DNA from 3 places in the Wukongibacter baidiensis genome. Region 1 is predicted to be linked to each of the others. Evidence: riboswitches for the same ligand, from Rfam matches in the RefSeq annotation. Region 1 holds a riboswitch; each other region holds the start of a gene.
The links. Region 1 has a riboswitch for glycine ahead of R9X47_RS05235 (GrdX family protein). Riboswitches for the same ligand answer to the same signal wherever they lie in the genome.
Positions count from the first base shown of each region.

Region 2: another riboswitch for glycine. It lies ahead of R9X47_RS12435 (ACT domain-containing protein); the one in region 1 lies ahead of R9X47_RS05235 (GrdX family protein).
Region 3: another riboswitch for glycine. It lies ahead of nuoE (NADH-quinone oxidoreductase subunit NuoE); the one in region 1 lies ahead of R9X47_RS05235 (GrdX family protein).

Region 1 is NZ_CP138202.1:1,094,515-1,097,803, reverse strand. Features, by position in the region: gene R9X47_RS05240 (DegV family protein) at 37-882, shown strand; glycine riboswitch at 1,063-1,167, shown strand; gene R9X47_RS05235 (GrdX family protein) at 1,542-1,931, shown strand; gene trxB (thioredoxin-disulfide reductase) at 2,077-3,024, shown strand; gene trxA (thioredoxin TrxA) at 3,205-3,289, shown strand, end outside.
Region 2 is NZ_CP138202.1:2,753,608-2,756,896, reverse strand. Features, by position in the region: gene R9X47_RS12445 (3-oxoacyl-ACP synthase) at 1-59, shown strand, start outside; gene R9X47_RS12440 (acetyl-CoA hydrolase/transferase family protein) at 68-1,387, shown strand; glycine riboswitch at 1,675-1,765, shown strand; gene R9X47_RS12435 (ACT domain-containing protein) at 1,977-2,246, shown strand; gene R9X47_RS12430 (PFL family protein) at 2,266-3,289, shown strand, end outside.
Region 3 is NZ_CP138202.1:3,797,139-3,800,427, forward strand. Features, by position in the region: gene R9X47_RS17175 (asparaginase) at 1-53, shown strand, start outside; gene R9X47_RS17180 (S4 domain-containing protein) at 123-662, opposite strand; glycine riboswitch at 1,603-1,703, shown strand; glycine riboswitch at 1,707-1,785, shown strand; gene nuoE (NADH-quinone oxidoreductase subunit NuoE) at 1,999-2,520, shown strand; gene nuoF (NADH-quinone oxidoreductase subunit NuoF) at 2,524-3,289, shown strand, end outside.

The DNA of each region.
Region 1 (3,289 bases):
AACCTCTGTGTTCTTAAATGAAAAGGAAGTGTTTTTATGAAGAAGATTAAGTTTATTACGGACAGCTTGTCAGATATACCTAAGCAGATAGCGGATAAATACAATATTAATGTGTTGCCATTGACGGTTAGGTTTGGAACAGAGGAATATAGAGACGGTGTAGATTTAAGTTCTGAAGAATTTTATAAAAAGCTTGAGACTGTTGAAGAAATACCTCAAACCTCTCAAGTAACACCTATAGACTTTAAAAAAGCTATTGAAGAAGCTCTTGAAGACGGATATGAGAACATTATAATTATAAACGGTTCAGGGGGAGTAAGTGGAACACATCAATCTGCAGTAATGGCTAAAGAAGAAATGAATAGAGAGAATATTTACGTATTCGATTCCAGATCCTTGGCATATGGATGTGGAATGATTGTAACAAGAGCAGCTGAAATGGACGAGTTAGGTAAGCCACTCGATGAAATATTAGAAAAGATAAGAGAAATGATTGAAGGAGCTCAGCAAATCTTTTCAGTAGATACTTTGAAATACTTACATAAAAATGGAAGATTGAGCACTGGAAAGATGGCTCTAGGTACTTTGTTAAATGTAAAACCTATTTTAGGAATTATTGATGGTAAGGTTGAACCTATTGATAAGGTAAGAGGAAACAAGAAATTGTATAAAAAAATGGTAGAGATCTGTAGAAAAAGTGGCTTAAAAGAAGGAACTAGAATTGCTATGGGTCATGCTGCCAACAAAGAAGGGTTGGAGAATCTGAAGGAGTTAGTAATAAAAGAATTTAAACCATCGGAAATAGTTGAAGCAGATATAGGATGTACTATTGGCACACACACCGGAGCCGGAGTCCTAGCAATATTCTTTATTACAGAGTAAAATCTAATGCGATTTAAGCAAAAGTGTTCGACAGATTCAAACAAAAAAAGATAAATTCTAATAAAAATTATAAATTTATTAAAAAATTATATTGTAAAACTTTTGACAATATTATATAATGGCTATAGAAGAAAGTTATAGCAATTTAAAAAGTATAAAAAAATTGAATATAAGTACTGGATGAAGGGCTCGGGAGAGAGCCAATATATATTGGCCGCCGAAGGTGTAAATTATGACAATGCCCGTCATAGTGAAATTCTCAGGCAAAAGGACCGTACCTAGACAGATCTCTGGAAAGCCATGTATGCTATTTATATATGGCACCGAAGGGGCAATTTCGATTTCTATTTGAATTTGAAAGAAACTCTCAGGTATAAGACAGAGGAGCAACTGGCAAACATTATTCGCCATTGCTCCTTTTTTTGTTGCCATTTTGTGAATAATATATCTAAAAATGGCTAAAGGATAATAGTACATATTTATTGTTTTCAGCTTTGGAATAGAGTTGAATTCACATTAGCGGATAAAGTTTCGATACAGTATATAATTTGTAAAATTGACACACCCCTAATAAATCAAATAATCAGGAACTAGCAAACAAGGCTAGAAAAACGTTTTCCTTGAAACCTGTATATGTAAAAATGCGGGAGGTGAAATTTTTGAAAAAAACAATAATAACAAATAACGTTTTGGTTTATGATAAATATAATGAAAAGATGGATATAATCTATTTGAAGGAAGCTAGTTACTTAGAAATATTATCTTTTGTCAGAAATAAAATACATGAAGGATACAAGCTTTTAACCCATCCTTTGTCGGGCAGTATAAAGCCGAATGAGACACCATTTAAGTCGGTGGCAATCAGCGCTGAAAAAGGAAAACTAGATATTGAATCCTTGGAAATTATTGAAGCTAGTGGGAATACAGCAAGAAAATTCATCGAAGGTAAAAAGACGCCAAGATGGACTGAGGAGATCTTAGAGGATTTTAGGCTTATTGATTTCAACTTAATTGATGGAGCGATCCAAAGTATGGATCAGTTTTATTAGAAATGTAGGTTAAACCTTATATAAAGGTATTAAATAAATATTAGACAGTTAAATGAAATTTCATTAATAAACTCAAAGAATCAACTTAACCTAAAAAATTACAGAGGAATTTTAATCATTAATTATTAAAGAGGGAGGTTCTATTATGGAGAATTTATATGACGTGTTGATCGTTGGATGTGGGCCAGCTGGTCTTGCTGCAGGACTATATTCTGCCCGTGCAAAAATGAAAACTCTAATCTTAGAAAAAGGTAAGACTGGTGGACAGATTGTAACTACAAATGAGGTTGCAAACTATCCTGGTTCAATCAGAGAGGCTACTGGACCAAGCCTTATAGCTAGAATGGTAGAGCAAGCTGAAGAGTTTGGAGCAGAAAGAAAGATAGACGCTGTAGTTTCAGTTGACCTAGAAGGTAAAATTAAGGTTGTTAAGGGTGAAAAAGAAGAGTACCGCGCAAAGACAGTTATTATCGCAACTGGTGCAACTCCAAGAAAATTAGGAGTTCCAGGTGAAGTAGAATTAACTGGTAAGGGAGTTTCTTACTGTGCTACATGTGACGCTGACTTCTTTACAGACCTAGAAGTATTTGTAATCGGTGGAGGAGACTCGGCTATCGAAGAAGCAATGTACTTAACTAAGTTTGCAAGAAAGGTTACAGTTGTTCATAGAAGAGATACATTAAGAGCAGCTAAATCTATCCAAGAAAAGGCATTTAAGAATGACAAGATAGAATGGATCTGGAATTCAGCACCAGAAGAAATTAAAGGTGAAGGAATTGTAGAATCAATAGTTCTTAAGAATAGAGAAACTGGTGAATTAACAGAATATCAAGCTCACGAAGATGATGGTACATTTGGAATATTCCCATTCATTGGATATCTACCTCTAAGCGATGTATTTAAGGATATGATAGATATGGATGATAGAGGATATATAATAACAGATGATGACATGAAGACAAACATCGGTGGAGTATTTGCAGCTGGAGACATTAGACAAAAGTCACTTCGTCAGGTAGTAACAGCTGTAGCTGATGGAGCAATAGCAGCAGTTCAAGCTGAAAAATATATTGAAAATGCTTTTCATGAATAATATATAAATTACGAAAAATCTATTACATTCCAAAGATTTAACATCCCTAAAATGTTGGCTGTTAAATCTCCAGAATGTAAGATGACTATCGTATTATATACAGATAATCGCTTTGTCCCCTTGGAATTACTAAAAATAAAAAGCGAATATCCCCAAATAAATTACAGGGAGGTTTTTAGAATGTTAGCAGTTGATAAGAACACTTTTGAAGAAGAAGTACTAAAGGCTGATGGCTTTGTACTTGTAGACTACTGGAGTGATGGCT
Region 2 (3,289 bases), 1.7 Mb from region 1:
CTATGATAGCAGCCGGTATTGGCTATGCTTGGGCTGCAAACGTAATAAAGTGGGGGTGAAATCTATAATGAATATAAAGGAAATATATAAAGGTAAGGTTATATCCTGCGAAGAGGCATTGGATAAGGTAAAGTCAGGAGACAATATTGTATCGGCTTTATCACCGGCTGAGCCAAAGGAAATTTTATCAAAGCTCTATACAATTTCAGATAGAGTAAAGGATGTAAATATAGCAACATGTTTACCAATGGCAGATTATGAATACTTTAGTGATCCAAAATATAAGGACAGCTTTCTTATGGAGGGATGGTTTTATAGCCCGGGTATGAGAAAGGCCCATAAAAATAAGACGGTATCCTTTATACCAAATCACCTGCACATATGTGCAATGAAGAGACTTGCCCATAGAAGGCCCAATGTTTTTATCGGAACGGCATCTACTATGGATAAGCATGGATTTATATCATTATCATTAAGTGCCACCTATGAAAGGGAAATGATTGAAAACGCTGATTTAGTTATTTTAGAAGTAAACCCTAATATGCCTAGGACCTTTGGAGATACAATAATCCATGTAAGTGAAGTGGATTTTATAGTGGAAACCAACTATGAAGTCCCTGAAATACCCGTTTTAGAGCCATCGGAAAAGGACAGAATTATAGGGAAACATATTGCAGATCTTGTAGAGGATGGATCAACAATACAGCTTGGTATAGGAGGTATTCCTAACGCAGTTGCAGCGGAGCTTATGAATAAAAAGGACTTAGGTATACACACGGAAATGTTTACCGATGGTATGGTAGATTTATATGAGGCAGGCGTAATTACGGGTAAAAAGAAAACACTTATGCCGGGAAGAATGGTTGCTACCTTTGCTCTGGGAACGAAAAAACTATATGACTTTATAGATGACAATCCAGCAGTTAATATTCTTAGAGGCTCATGGGTAAATGACCCCTATATAATAGGGAAAAACTATAAAATGGTATCCATTAATACTACCCTTGAAATCGACTTAACAGGTCAGTGCTGTTCAGAATCTATAGGACATATGCAGTTCAGTGGAACTGGAGGTCAAGCGGATACAGCCATAGGTGCACAAAACTCACCCGGTGGCAAGTCAATAATTGCACTCTATTCCACGGCAAAGGTCAGAGTTCCAAATAGCAGTGAAAGAAAAACCATATCAAAAATTGTTACGAGGTTAGCTAGAGGGGCTGCCGTTTCATTATCTAGAAATGATGTTGATTTCGTAGTTACTGAATACGGCGTTGCTGCTTTAAGAGGAACATCGATTAGAGACCGTATAGAAAGACTTATCGGAATAGCCCATCCAGACTTTAGAGATCGGCTAAGGGAAGAGGCAGAAGAGCTTATGATGTGGTAGGTTTTTATGCGATTCAAGGAATTGAAATGTAAAAGATTTATTGCAATTTCTATATAAAAATTTATAAATATTCAAAAATATGTTGATTTTTGCAATGGCTTTGTGCTAGAATCATTCTATATCTAAACACATATGTAGAGATTCCAGTGAAGATTTTAACTTATACACATCAAAAATCCCCAGAATCATCGGATATTTTGATATGTATAAATTAGGTTTTACTAGGAACTCTCTCTAATTTAATATCCTGGATGAAGGTGGCGGAAGTAGTGAATATGACCGCTATTGGACAGACCTCTGGAGAGACTCAATTGAGCACCGAAGGGGAAAGCCAAGAACATTGGTGAAACTCTCAGGTAAAAGGACAGGGGATTAAAACATTAAAGAAGATCATGCAGTTTTTGTGCAGTGTAATAACCCTGCCTATTAATCTTCTTTAGTCTAATCCTGTTTTTACTGAGACTATATCACTATGATGTAGTCTCTTTTGTATTTGAAGTCATTTCTTTAATAAAAAATAAGGGGTCCAAGGGAAATTAATCTTAAAGCTACAAATAGCCAATGATTATTGTAAGAGGGGGAATTTAAAGTGAAAGCAGTTATTACAGTTATAGGAAAGGACAAGATAGGAATTATAGCAGAGATTACTTCAGTTTTAGCGGAGAATAAGGTTAATATTTTGGATATCAGCCAAACGATTTTACAGGATTATTTTACTATGATAATGATTGTTGAGCTTGAAAAGACTGATATTAGCTTTACTATGCTAAGGGAGAAGCTCAACGACGCTGGTGGAAAAATAGGGATGTCGGTAAAAATACAGCATGAAGATATATTTAATGCAATGCACAAAATATAGTAATGGGGGATGAAATAAAATGAGCCAATTTAATAACATAATGGAAACCATACAAATGATTGAAAAGGAAAAGCTGGATATAAGAACTATTACTATGGGCATATCCCTATTAGACTGCTGTGACCCTGATGGAGAAAGGGCCAGAAAAAAAATCTATGACAAAATAACACGATATGCCGAGAAGCTAGTGGAGACTGGAGAGATTATTGAAGAAAAGTATGGTATTCCAATAATTAATAAAAGAATATCAGTAACACCAATCGCATTAGTTGCAGGAGCAAGCAATGATGACAATTATGTGGAGTTTGCTAAAACATTAGACAAGGCTGCAAAAGATGTAGGAGTTAACTTTATAGGTGGCTTTTCAGCCCTTGTGCAGAAAGGATATTCGAAGGCAGACAAAATACTTATAGAATCAATACCTCAGGCCTTGGCGGTGACCGAAAGGGTGTGCTCATCTGTAAATATTGGAGATACAAAGTCTGGAATAAATATGGATGCTGTTAGGGATATGGGGAAGATAATCAAAGAAACAGCATACCTAACAAAGGACAATGACAGTATAGGATGTGCAAAATTTGTAGTTTTCGCCAATGCCGTTGAGGACAATCCCTTTATGGCAGGAGCTTTTCATGGAGTTGGAGAGGCTGAGTGCGTTATAAACGTAGGGGTTAGTGGACCCGGTGTTGTTAAGGCAGCCTTAGAAAAGGTAAGGGGAGAAAGCTTTGACGTTGTTTCTGAGACCATAAAGAAAACAGCATTTAAAATAACGAGGGCAGGACAATTAGTTGCTATGGAAGCTTCGGAAATGTTAGGTGTTCCCTTTGGGATACTGGATTTATCTTTGGCACCGACGCCGGCAGTAGGAGATAGCGTTGCGAGGATTTTAGAGGAAATGGGAATCGAGACCTGTGGGGGGCATGGAACCACTGCAGCTTTGGCGTTATTAAATGATGCAGTTAAAAAAGGAGGCATCATGGCATCATCCCATGTAGGAGGATTAAGTGGAGCTTTTATACCTGTAAGTGAAGATGAGGGAATGA
Region 3 (3,289 bases), 2.7 Mb from region 1:
TTAAGAAATTTATTGAAACACCTATAATGTTTGATATCAACACAGATTGTTAACCCAATCCTAATAAACATATATAAAGTAGTCATCCATAGATAGAAATATGGATGGCTACTTTATTATAATTAAATAAAAATAGTGATTTTATCCTTGTCTCTTATAAAATATTTAGCCTTAGATTTTTTTTCGTTTACTAATATTTGAGAATCTTTAATCCTCTGTTGTATTTGAGTTCGACTTGTATCTGTTAGATTTTCACTTAAAAGCTTATCCAATCTAACCTTATAGTTGTAATTCTTGATAAAAATATCTATCCTATCGATATTTTTTTCACTGTATTCTGAAATAGAGAATTTATCAATCCTCAGCTCTGGGGCACCTTCATTCTTATATTGTTCATCCTTAAGATATCCATTCTGTTCAAGGGAATCAGGATCACTAAGGCTATTTGACTTATTTGAAAGATACTTGTTCAGAATTTTATTCCACGTATGTCCCTTTTCACATTTATATATAGCGTATTTATATATATTTTTGCCATTAGCATTGTGTCTTCTTACCATAGAATCATAGAAGATAACCTTCCTTCCACAGCTTGAGCAATACCTCTCTACACTATCAATCTTTTCTTCGAATAACTCCCAATTTAATGTTAACTGACTCATTTACCTTACCTCCCGAAATTGTCCAGGCAAGGTAAATAGAATTAGTAGTTTTTATTTTTAATATCATATACAACACCTTACCTGTAGTTAGTTTTTAAAAGTCCCGTTGAAGTTTTCAGTAAATATCGGCATGGGTTCACCTCCTTAGCTTTTAATGGAATTGAAAACAAAAAAATAGAGGCGATTAAAATCGCCTCTGGGGTTAAACTATTAATTTATATCCAATCCAAGTGCTGACAGAATAAATCAAATTGAATATAAAAAAACCATGCATAAAATCAGCATGGTCTATAATTAATATTTATATAGCTAAACAATTTAGAAATACAATAATTTTCAATGCAAGAAAATAGGAATCTTCACTAATTTCTTTGAAATATATTTTGATGTTGTTTAACTATAGATAAAACCCTATGCAAATCTTAATTTTCAACATTGTCAAAGAAAGCATCAAAAAAACAGGCATACTATTTAGACGCCTCAAAAGCTTTCTCTAGAATTATTTATTTCCTCTACTTAACAATGTTAAAAAATAATCTTCTCATAAAGTCAATCTACTCCTTCATTTTGTTTTCATCATTTTGATTATACATGAGCTATACAAAGATGTCAAATCATGGAGAAACCAGCGAACAAATAGTACACAAAAAGATTATTCATACACAGTGATTAATAAATAACTAATGGGATTTGTGATGAAAATGAAATTTTTAAAAGTTTAAATTGCAAAATTGATAAAATAATTAGAAAAAATTAGGATAACGTTTGCCTAAAAACCTGTAATTGCATACAAATATTCATTGTATATGTAAAAAAATTAATAAACCATGAAAAATTTTACTTATCTTCTTGCAAATATTGAAATTTTTCGATAAACATGATAATATATATAGAAGTTAATAAATATTCGTAATTGAATGAAAATTTCATAGTTATCCATGTGATGGTAGCGAGAGATACCCCTAGGGGAGCCGAAGAAGCAATATATAGCCTCTCTCAATCTATATAGAATCTTTCAGGCAAAAGGATCGCTATCGGATGGAACTCTGGAAAGACCTTATAGGCGCCGAAGGAGCAATACAAAACATCTCTCTTGTAGAATCTCTCAGGCAAAGAAACAGAGAAGTATGAGTGACGTTTTATTGTGGATGTCATTCATATTTTTTTCTAAACGGATAGGAAACGCTAATGAGAAAGCAAAAAGATTACCTATGGCAAAAATTGTGGTTTTTTTCACAAATGTGGTAATCGTGATTATAAAATAATCAGAGTGACAATATGGGATTGAAGTTTTAATATTCATTTCACGTATATATTTTGAAAGGAGTGGAAACAAATGCAATGCTGTTGTGGGAAAAAGCAATCTAATATGAGTGATCCTCAGATTGATCTTAAAAAGTTAGATCCTGTACTAGAAAAATATAAGGGTGTGTCTGGGAGTCTTATTAGTATTCTTCAGGCGGTACAAGAAATATATAATTATTTGCCTCGCAGGGCTTTAAATTATGTAGCTGAGGAGACGGGAATAAAGCCATCTAAGATACTAGGCGTAGCAACCTTCTATACTCAGTTTAGACTAGAACCTGTAGGTAAATTTGTTATCATGCTATGTCAAGGGACTGCTTGCCATGTTAATGGATCAAAGGCTATTGAAGAGGCCATTTGTGATGAACTTGGTATAAATGAAGGTGAAACCACAAATGATGATTTATTTACATTAGAAAATGTTGCCTGTCTTGGCTGTTGTAGTTTATCACCGGTTATGATGATTAACGGAGAAACCTATGGAAACCTTACACCTGACAAGGCAAAGGAAATTGTAAGGGATATTAAGAAAAAAGAAGGTCAGGAGGTGTAGAGTATGAAGATAGTTATTGGGCAAGGAAGCTGCGGTATTGCAGCGGGAGCAAATAAAGTTCATAAGGAATTTGAAGATGAAATAAAGAATAAAGGTCTTGATGTAGAGCTTACACTTACTGGCTGTATAGGAATGTGCCATCTAGAGCCAATAGTGGATGTTATAGACGAGAAGAATGAAAAGATCACCTATGTAAAGGTAAATCCAGAGATGGTTACAGAGATAATAACAAAGCATATAGTGGGAAAAGAAGTAGCCCATGAGTATGTTATTAGTGGGAATGATCAAGATATATTGGATAAACAAGAAAGAATTGCCCTAAGAAATTGTGGAATCATCAATCCTGAATATATAGAAGAATATATGAAAGATGACGGATATAAGGCCGCTGAAAAATGTATTAAAGAAATGAGTCCCGATGAGGTAATCGAAGAGATTAAGAAATCTGGACTAAGGGGCAGAGGTGGAGCTGGATTCCCGACATGGTTCAAGTGGAATGCGGCTAGGAAATCTCCAGGAGAAACTAAATATATTGTTTGTAACGCAGATGAGGGAGACCCAGGTGCATTTATGGATAGGAGTATCCTAGAGGGTGATCCCCACAGTTTGATTGAGGGTATGATTATTGGAGGATATGCCATAGGTGCAAAGCAAGGTGTTATCTATGTTAGGGCAGAGTATCCTTTGGCGATAGTTCGCCTTGAAATAGCTATCAAACAAGCCAGAGAAAAGGGCTTCTTAGGTAAGGATATACTTGGTGAAGAAGGAT